DNA from 2 places in the Pseudomonas sp. LBUM1640 genome. Region 1 is predicted to be linked to the other one. Evidence: predicted binding sites of a transcription regulator. Region 1 holds the regulator's gene; the other holds the start of a gene.
What was found. The regulator FliA, encoded in region 1, starts transcription of late flagellar genes. The targets are predictions, from matches to a motif close to CTAAAGTTTNNNNNNNNNNNGCCGNTAA.

Region 1 (3,413 bases):
TGGCCATCAGTCATGAATTACCGGTCGCCTACCTGACCGACGGGCCGCGGATCCCGGATGATCTCCATCTGCCGCGCCGTCATCAGTTGGTCAGCCGTGCTGTCAGCGTGCAAATGCAAGAAGAGCCTAGCGAGGAAGCGATGGCCGATATGTTCGCCGACCTTTACCACAACCCCGCAAAACGGGTGGGGTGAGGGCAGGATGAGCGCCGTGAAATGTATCTACATCGATGGTCTGCAAGCGATTCACGCGGCCAAGCCATGTAGCCTGCGTCTAAGCAAGACAAGGTAAAGAAATAAAATGGGCAGCATGCATCCCGTACAGGTGATCGCGGTGACCGGCGGCAAAGGTGGCGTCGGAAAAACTAACGTGTCAGTGAATTTGTCCCTGGCCCTGGCAGAGCTTGGCCGTCGCGTCATGCTGCTGGATGCTGACCTGGGCCTGGCGAACGTCGACGTTTTGCTGGGGCTGACACCCAAACACACCCTTGCCGATGTGATTGAAGGCCGCTGCGAGCTGCGCGATGTGCTGCTGCAAGGCCCCGGTGGCATTCGCATCGTGCCGGCCGCCTCGGGCACCCAGAGCATGGTGCACCTGAGCCCGGCGCAGCATGCCGGCCTGATCCAGGCCTTCAGCGATATCGGCGACAACCTCGACGTGCTGGTGATCGACACCGCCGCCGGCATCGGCGAGTCCGTGGTCAGCTTCGTACGCGCAGCGCAAGAAGTGCTGCTGGTGGTCTGCGACGAACCCACCTCGATCACCGACGCGTACGCGCTGATCAAACTGCTTAACCGTGACTACGGCATGAACCGCTTCCGCGTGCTGGCCAACATGGCCCAAAGCCCGCAGGAAGGGCGAAACCTGTTCGCCAAGTTGACCAAGGTCACGGATCGCTTCCTCGATGTCGCCTTACAATACGTTGGCGCAGTTCCCTATGACGAGTGCGTACGCAAGGCTGTGCAAAAGCAGCGTGCAGTCTACGAAGCGTTCCCTCGTTCGAAATGCGCACTGGCGTTCAAGGCTATTGCCCAGAAGGTCGATACTTGGCCGTTGCCTGCCAACCCTCGGGGGCATCTGGAGTTTTTCGTCGAGCGATTGGTGCATCAGACGAGCGCAGGACCGGTGCTATGACATCCAGCGGCTACAACCTTTACAAAAAGTCGGCACGTGACAGCCAAGGCGAATTGATCGAGCGCTACGCGCCCCTGGTCAAGCGCATTGCCTACCACCTGCTGGCACGCCTGCCAGCCAGCGTGCAGGTCGAAGACCTGATCCAGGCCGGCATGATCGGTTTGCTCGAAGTGTCGACCAAATACGACGCGAGCAAAGGTGCGAGTTTCGAGACGTATGCGGGTATCCGCATTCGTGGCGCGATGCTCGATGAGGTGCGTAAAGGGGATTGGGCGCCGCGTTCGGTACACCGCAACACGCGAATGGTCAGTGACGCAATTCGCGCAATTGAAGCAAAAACCGGTCGTGACGCTAAAGATCATGAAGTTGCGGCCGAACTCCAATTGAGTCTCGACGATTACTACGGGATTTTGAACGATACCTTGGGCAGCCGCCTGTTCAGTTTCGACGACCTGTTGCAGGACGGCGAACACGAAGGGCTGCACGAGGACGGCGCGAGTGCACATCTCGAGCCGTCGCGCGATCTGGAAGATGAACGTTTCCAGAGTGCGTTGGCGGAAGCGATTGCCAATTTGCCGGAGCGTGAACGGCTGGTGTTGGCGCTGTACTACGACGAAGAGCTGAACCTCAAGGAAATCGGTGAGGTCCTGGGGGTCAGCGAATCACGTGTCAGCCAGTTGCACAGCCAGTGCGCAGCCCGCTTGCGGGGGCGATTGGGAGAGTGGCGCGCGCGCTGACAGGCAGTGTGGGGACACTGCAGACGCTACCGCGAAGGCTTCACGCCTTCGCGGGTTCGTACCGTGGTGCCCTGGGCAGTCCTTTTTGTGTAACGCCTGTTGATTGAAATGGCGCGTCCAGGTGCTGGGCGCGTTTAAGACTGCTTGGAGGTCGAATTGGACAAGAACATGAAAATCCTCATCGTTGATGACTTCTCAACGATGCGGCGGATCATAAAAAACCTGTTGCGTGACCTTGGGTTCACCAACACGGTCGAGGCGGATGACGGCATTACGGCGATTCCGATCCTCAACAGCGGGAGCATCGACTTTCTGGTAACCGACTGGAACATGCCGGGCATGACCGGCATCGATTTGCTGCGTCACGTGCGCGCCGATGAAAAGCTGCGCAGCTTGCCTGTGTTGATGGTGACCGCCGAAGCCAAGCGTGAACAGATCATCGAAGCCGCCCAAGCTGGGGTTAACGGTTACGTGGTCAAGCCATTCACTGCACTGGCCTTGAAAGAGAAGATCGAAAAAATCTTCGAACGCATCGGTCATTGATGCTGCCACGGGGGAGCTATGGAGCATAAAGAATCATCGCAGGCCGATTTTGAATCGACCCTGAAAAAGCATGCTCACCAGTTGGTCGAAAGCCTTGAAAAAGGCCAGTTCGGCGACGCGGTGCAGTTAATCCATGAGCTCAACCAGACCCGTGACCGCGGCCTGTACCAGGAAGTGGGCAAGCTCACACGCGAGCTGCACAGTGCGATCGTCAATTTCCAGATTGACCCGCATATGCCCCAGGCCGAAGAAATTTCGCAAATCACCGATGCCACCGAACGCCTGTCCTACGTGGTCAGGCTGACTGAGGCGGCGGCCAACCGCACCATGGACCTGGTGGAAAACGCAACGCCCTTGGTCAATGGCATGGCCACCGAAGCTCAGGCTCTGAGCGTTGACTGGGGTCGCTTCATGCGTCGGGAAGTGGGCGCGGAAGAATTTCGTGAACTGGCGCGTCGGGTCGACGGGTTTTTGTCGCGCAGCGAGCAGGAAAACCGCACGGTTGCCAGCAACCTCAATGACATTCTGCTCGCCCAGGATTACCAGGACCTCACCGGTCAAGTGATCAAGCGCGTGACCCAACTGGTCACCGAAGTGGAAAGCAACCTGCTCAAATTGGTGCTCATGGCCGGCCAAGTTGATCGTTTTGCCGGCATCGAACATGACCGCGAAGCGATCCTCTCGGAAAAAGATCCACAAAAACATCTCGCCAAGGGTGAAGGTCCGCAGATTCATGCCGATAAACGTGAAGACGTTATGTCAGGTCAGGATGACGTAGATGACCTGTTATCCAGTTTAGGCTTCTAAGGAGCACCCACATGAGCTTCGGCGCCGATGAAGAAATCCTTCAGGATTTCCTTGTAGAGGCCGGCGAAATTTTAGAGCAACTGTCCGAACAACTGGTCGAGCTGGAAAGCCGCCCGGATGATGCGAACCTGCTCAATGCAATTTTTCGCGGTTTTCACACTGTAAAAGGGGGCGCCGGCTTCCTCCAGCTCC
Region 2 (3,413 bases), 3.3 Mb from region 1:
GGCGAGAACCGCCACCGCTGTGCTCGTGTTCGTCATCGTAATGATCTTCACTCACTTGCTTTCCTCCAGCAGGCGCCAGCGCAGTGTTTCACCGGCGCGCAGCGGGATAACAGTCAGCTCGCCAAACGGCAGGCTGGCAGGGGCGGTCCAATCTTCACGGACCAGGGTAATGCGGTCGGTATTCGCTGGCAGGCCATAGAAGCGCGGGCCGTTGAGGCTGGCGAACGCTTCGAGCTTGTCCAGGGCATTGCGCTGTTCAAACGCTTCGGCGTACAGCTCGATCGCTGCATAAGCGGTGTAGCAACCGGCACAGCCACACGCGGCTTCTTTGGCGTGTTGGGCATGCGGTGCGGAGTCGGTGCCGAGGAAGAACTTCGGGCTGCCGCTGGTGGCGGCATCCAGCAAGGCCACTTGGTGGGTATTGCGTTTGAGGATCGGCAGGCAATAGAAGTGCGGCCGAATCCCGCCCACCAACATGTGGTTGCGGTTGTAGAGCAGGTGATGCGCGGTGATGGTCGCGCCCACGTTAGCCGAAGCCTCGGTGACGAACTGCACGGCGTCAGCGGTGGTGATGTGTTCGAACACCACCTTGAGTGTCGGGAACAGCTCGACCACACGGCGCATGTGCTCGTCGATGAAGACCTTCTCGCGATCAAACACGTCCACATCGCCACGGGTGACTTCACCGTGGATCAGCAGCGGCATGCCGACTTCAGCCATGGCTTCGATCGCCGGCAGGATCTTGTCGATACTGGTCACGCCGGAATCGGAGTTGGTGGTCGCGCCGGCCGGGTACAGCTTGGCGGCGTGCACGAAGCCGGAGGCCTTGGCCTGGCGGATTTCTTCAGGCTGGGTGCGGTCGGTGAGGTAGAGCACCATCAACGGTTCGAAGCGGCTGCCGGCCGGTCGTGCAGCGAGAATGCGCTGGCGATAGGCGTCGGCTTCAGCGGCATTACGCACCGGAGGTACCAGGTTAGGCATGATGATGGCGCGGCCAAACGTGCGCGCTACATCGGCCACAGTTTGGGGTAACGCAGCACCATCGCGAAGATGAATATGCCAGTCGTCGGGACGCAGCAGGGTCAGGCGGTCGGACATTGGGGATTCCAGGCGGGTCAATCTGGTGGGAATGCTACCGGAAAAGACTCTTGCAGGCACTCGCTATCAAGTTTTGCGGGACGCTACCGATATCCCTGGGTATGCCTTAACGACGTATGACGCTTTGAAGTGTTGTAGAAACCAGTGGAGCCTCCCGTGCGCCAGCATTATCTAGCCCTGCTCAGTGTGTTCGCCAGCCTGCCTGCGATGGCCCTCACGTTCCAGACACGTCTGGAGAATATTGAGTGGAAGGTGGAAGGCGACCAGTTCGAGTGCCGCCTCACCCAACCGATCACCGATTTCGGCTCGGGCGAGTTCGTGCGCCGGGCCGGCGAGCAGGCGACATTTCGCCTTAAAGCCTACAACGGCGCGCTGGGCGCGGGCTCCGCGACCTTGTTGGCCGCCGCTGCGCCTTGGCAACCGGGCCGCGGTGATATCAACCTCGGTGCCGTGCGTGCGGGCAGTGGCGACGTGTTATTCAACAGTTCCCAGGCCCAGGCAGGGCGCCTGTTCACAGGGTTGCTCGAAGGGCGCAGCCCGACCGTACGGCATTACGGGCGCGAAGGCGGGTACTCGGAAGTTCGCTTGCTGCCGGTGAAGTTCAACAAGGCCTACAACGACTATCAGCTGTGCACCACCAAGCTGTTGCCAATGAATTACGACCAGGTCAAACAGACCGAAGTCGGCTTCCCCGGTGGCGGCATTGAGCTGGACGCTGCCGCGAAGAAGAAGCTGGACGTGATTCTCGCCTTCATGAAAGCCGACCCTACCGTCAACCATATCGAGTTGAATGGCCATTCGGACAACAGTGGCAATCGCCTGACCAACCGTGATGTCTCACGCCGCCGGGCGCTGGCGGTCACCGACTACTTCAAGGCCAATGGCATCCCGGAATCGCAGATTACCCTGCGTTTCCACGGTGAGAGCTACCCCCTGGCGCCCAACACCAATGCTGCCAACCGGGCGCGCAATCGCCGCGTGAATATTCAGCTCGAACGCGTGGCTGCCCCCGAGAAACCGGCGCCGCAAGCCACTGCGCCCAGCAACCCCGCACACACCTCCTGAGGTGCGACCATCGGTCGCCCGCTCGACATAATCTGTCGCTTTATCTTCATTTGCTGTCGCGCCTCTGTAAATTCACGGTTTTGGTCGGTAGAATCGACGGCTTTCCGTACAACCCCGTGGAGTGATGGCATGGCCGACGTAAACAAGGTCGTTCTCGCGTATTCCGGCGGCCTGGACACTTCGGTGATCCTCAAGTGGCTGCAGGATACTTATAACTGTGAAGTGGTGACCTTCACCGCTGACCTGGGTCAGGGCGAAGAGGTCGAACCTGCACGTGCCAAGGCGCAAGCCATGGGCGTGAAAGAGATCTACATTGATGACCTGCGCGAAGAATTCGTCCGCGATTTCGTCTACCCGATGTTTCGCGCCAACACCGTCTACGAAGGCGAGTACCTGCTGGGTACTTCCATCGCACGTCCGCTGATCGCCAAACGCCTGATCGAAATCGCCAACGAAACCGGCGCCGACGCCATTTCCCATGGTGCCACCGGCAAGGGTAACGACCAGGTGCGTTTCGAGCTGGGTGCCTACGCGCTCAAACCCGGCGTGAAAGTGATTGCTCCCTGGCGTGAATGGGACCTGCTGTCGCGTGAAAAGCTGATGGATTACGCTGAAAAGCATGCCATCCCGATCGAGCGTCACGGCAAGAAGAAGTCCCCGTATTCGATGGACGCCAACCTGCTGCACATCTCCTATGAAGGCGGCGTGCTGGAAGACACCTGGACCGAACACGAAGAAGACATGTGGAAATGGACGGTCTCCCCGGAGAACGCTCCAGATAAGGCCCAGTACCTGGAACTGACCTACCGCAACGGCGACATCGTCGCGCTGGACGGCGTCGAGATGACCCCGGCCACCGTGCTGGCGACTCTGAACCGCATCGGTGGTGAACACGGTATCGGCCGTCTCGACATCGTCGAGAACCGCTATGTGGGCATGAAGTCCCGTGGCTGCTACGAAACCCCGGGTGGCACCATCATGTTGCGCGCCCACCGCGCCATCGAGTCCATCACCCTGGACCGTGAAGTTGCTCACCTCAAAGACGAGCTGATGCCTAAGTACGCCAGCCTGATCTACACCGGCTACTGGTGGAGCCCTGAGCGTCTGATGCTGCAACAGATGATCGACGCCTCCCAGGCTCACGTGAACGGCGTTGTGCGCCTGAAGCTGTACAAAGGCAATGTGATCGTTACCGGTCGCAAGTCCGATGAGTCGCTGTTCGACGCCAACATCGCCACCTTCGAAGAAGA

Region 2: the regulator FliA is predicted to act here: its motif matches at 1,164-1,191, upstream of ACA065_RS06090 (flagellar protein MotY).

What each region holds. Positions count from the first base shown of each region.
Region 1 covers NZ_CP166816.1:4,948,224-4,951,636, reverse strand. Annotated here, with positions in the region: gene flhF (flagellar biosynthesis GTPase FlhF) at 1-194, shown strand, start outside; gene fleN (flagellar synthesis regulator FleN) at 301-1,134, shown strand; gene fliA (RNA polymerase sigma factor FliA) at 1,131-1,871, shown strand; gene ACA065_RS21710 (chemotaxis response regulator CheY) at 2,040-2,414, shown strand; gene ACA065_RS21705 (protein phosphatase CheZ) at 2,433-3,221, shown strand; gene ACA065_RS21700 (chemotaxis protein CheA) at 3,233-3,413, shown strand, end outside.
Region 2 covers NZ_CP166816.1:1,392,814-1,396,226, forward strand. Annotated here, with positions in the region: gene rnt (ribonuclease T) at 1-55, opposite strand, end outside; gene pyrC (dihydroorotase) at 52-1,098, opposite strand; gene ACA065_RS06090 (flagellar protein MotY) at 1,255-2,163, shown strand; gene ACA065_RS06095 (argininosuccinate synthase) at 2,293-3,413, shown strand, end outside.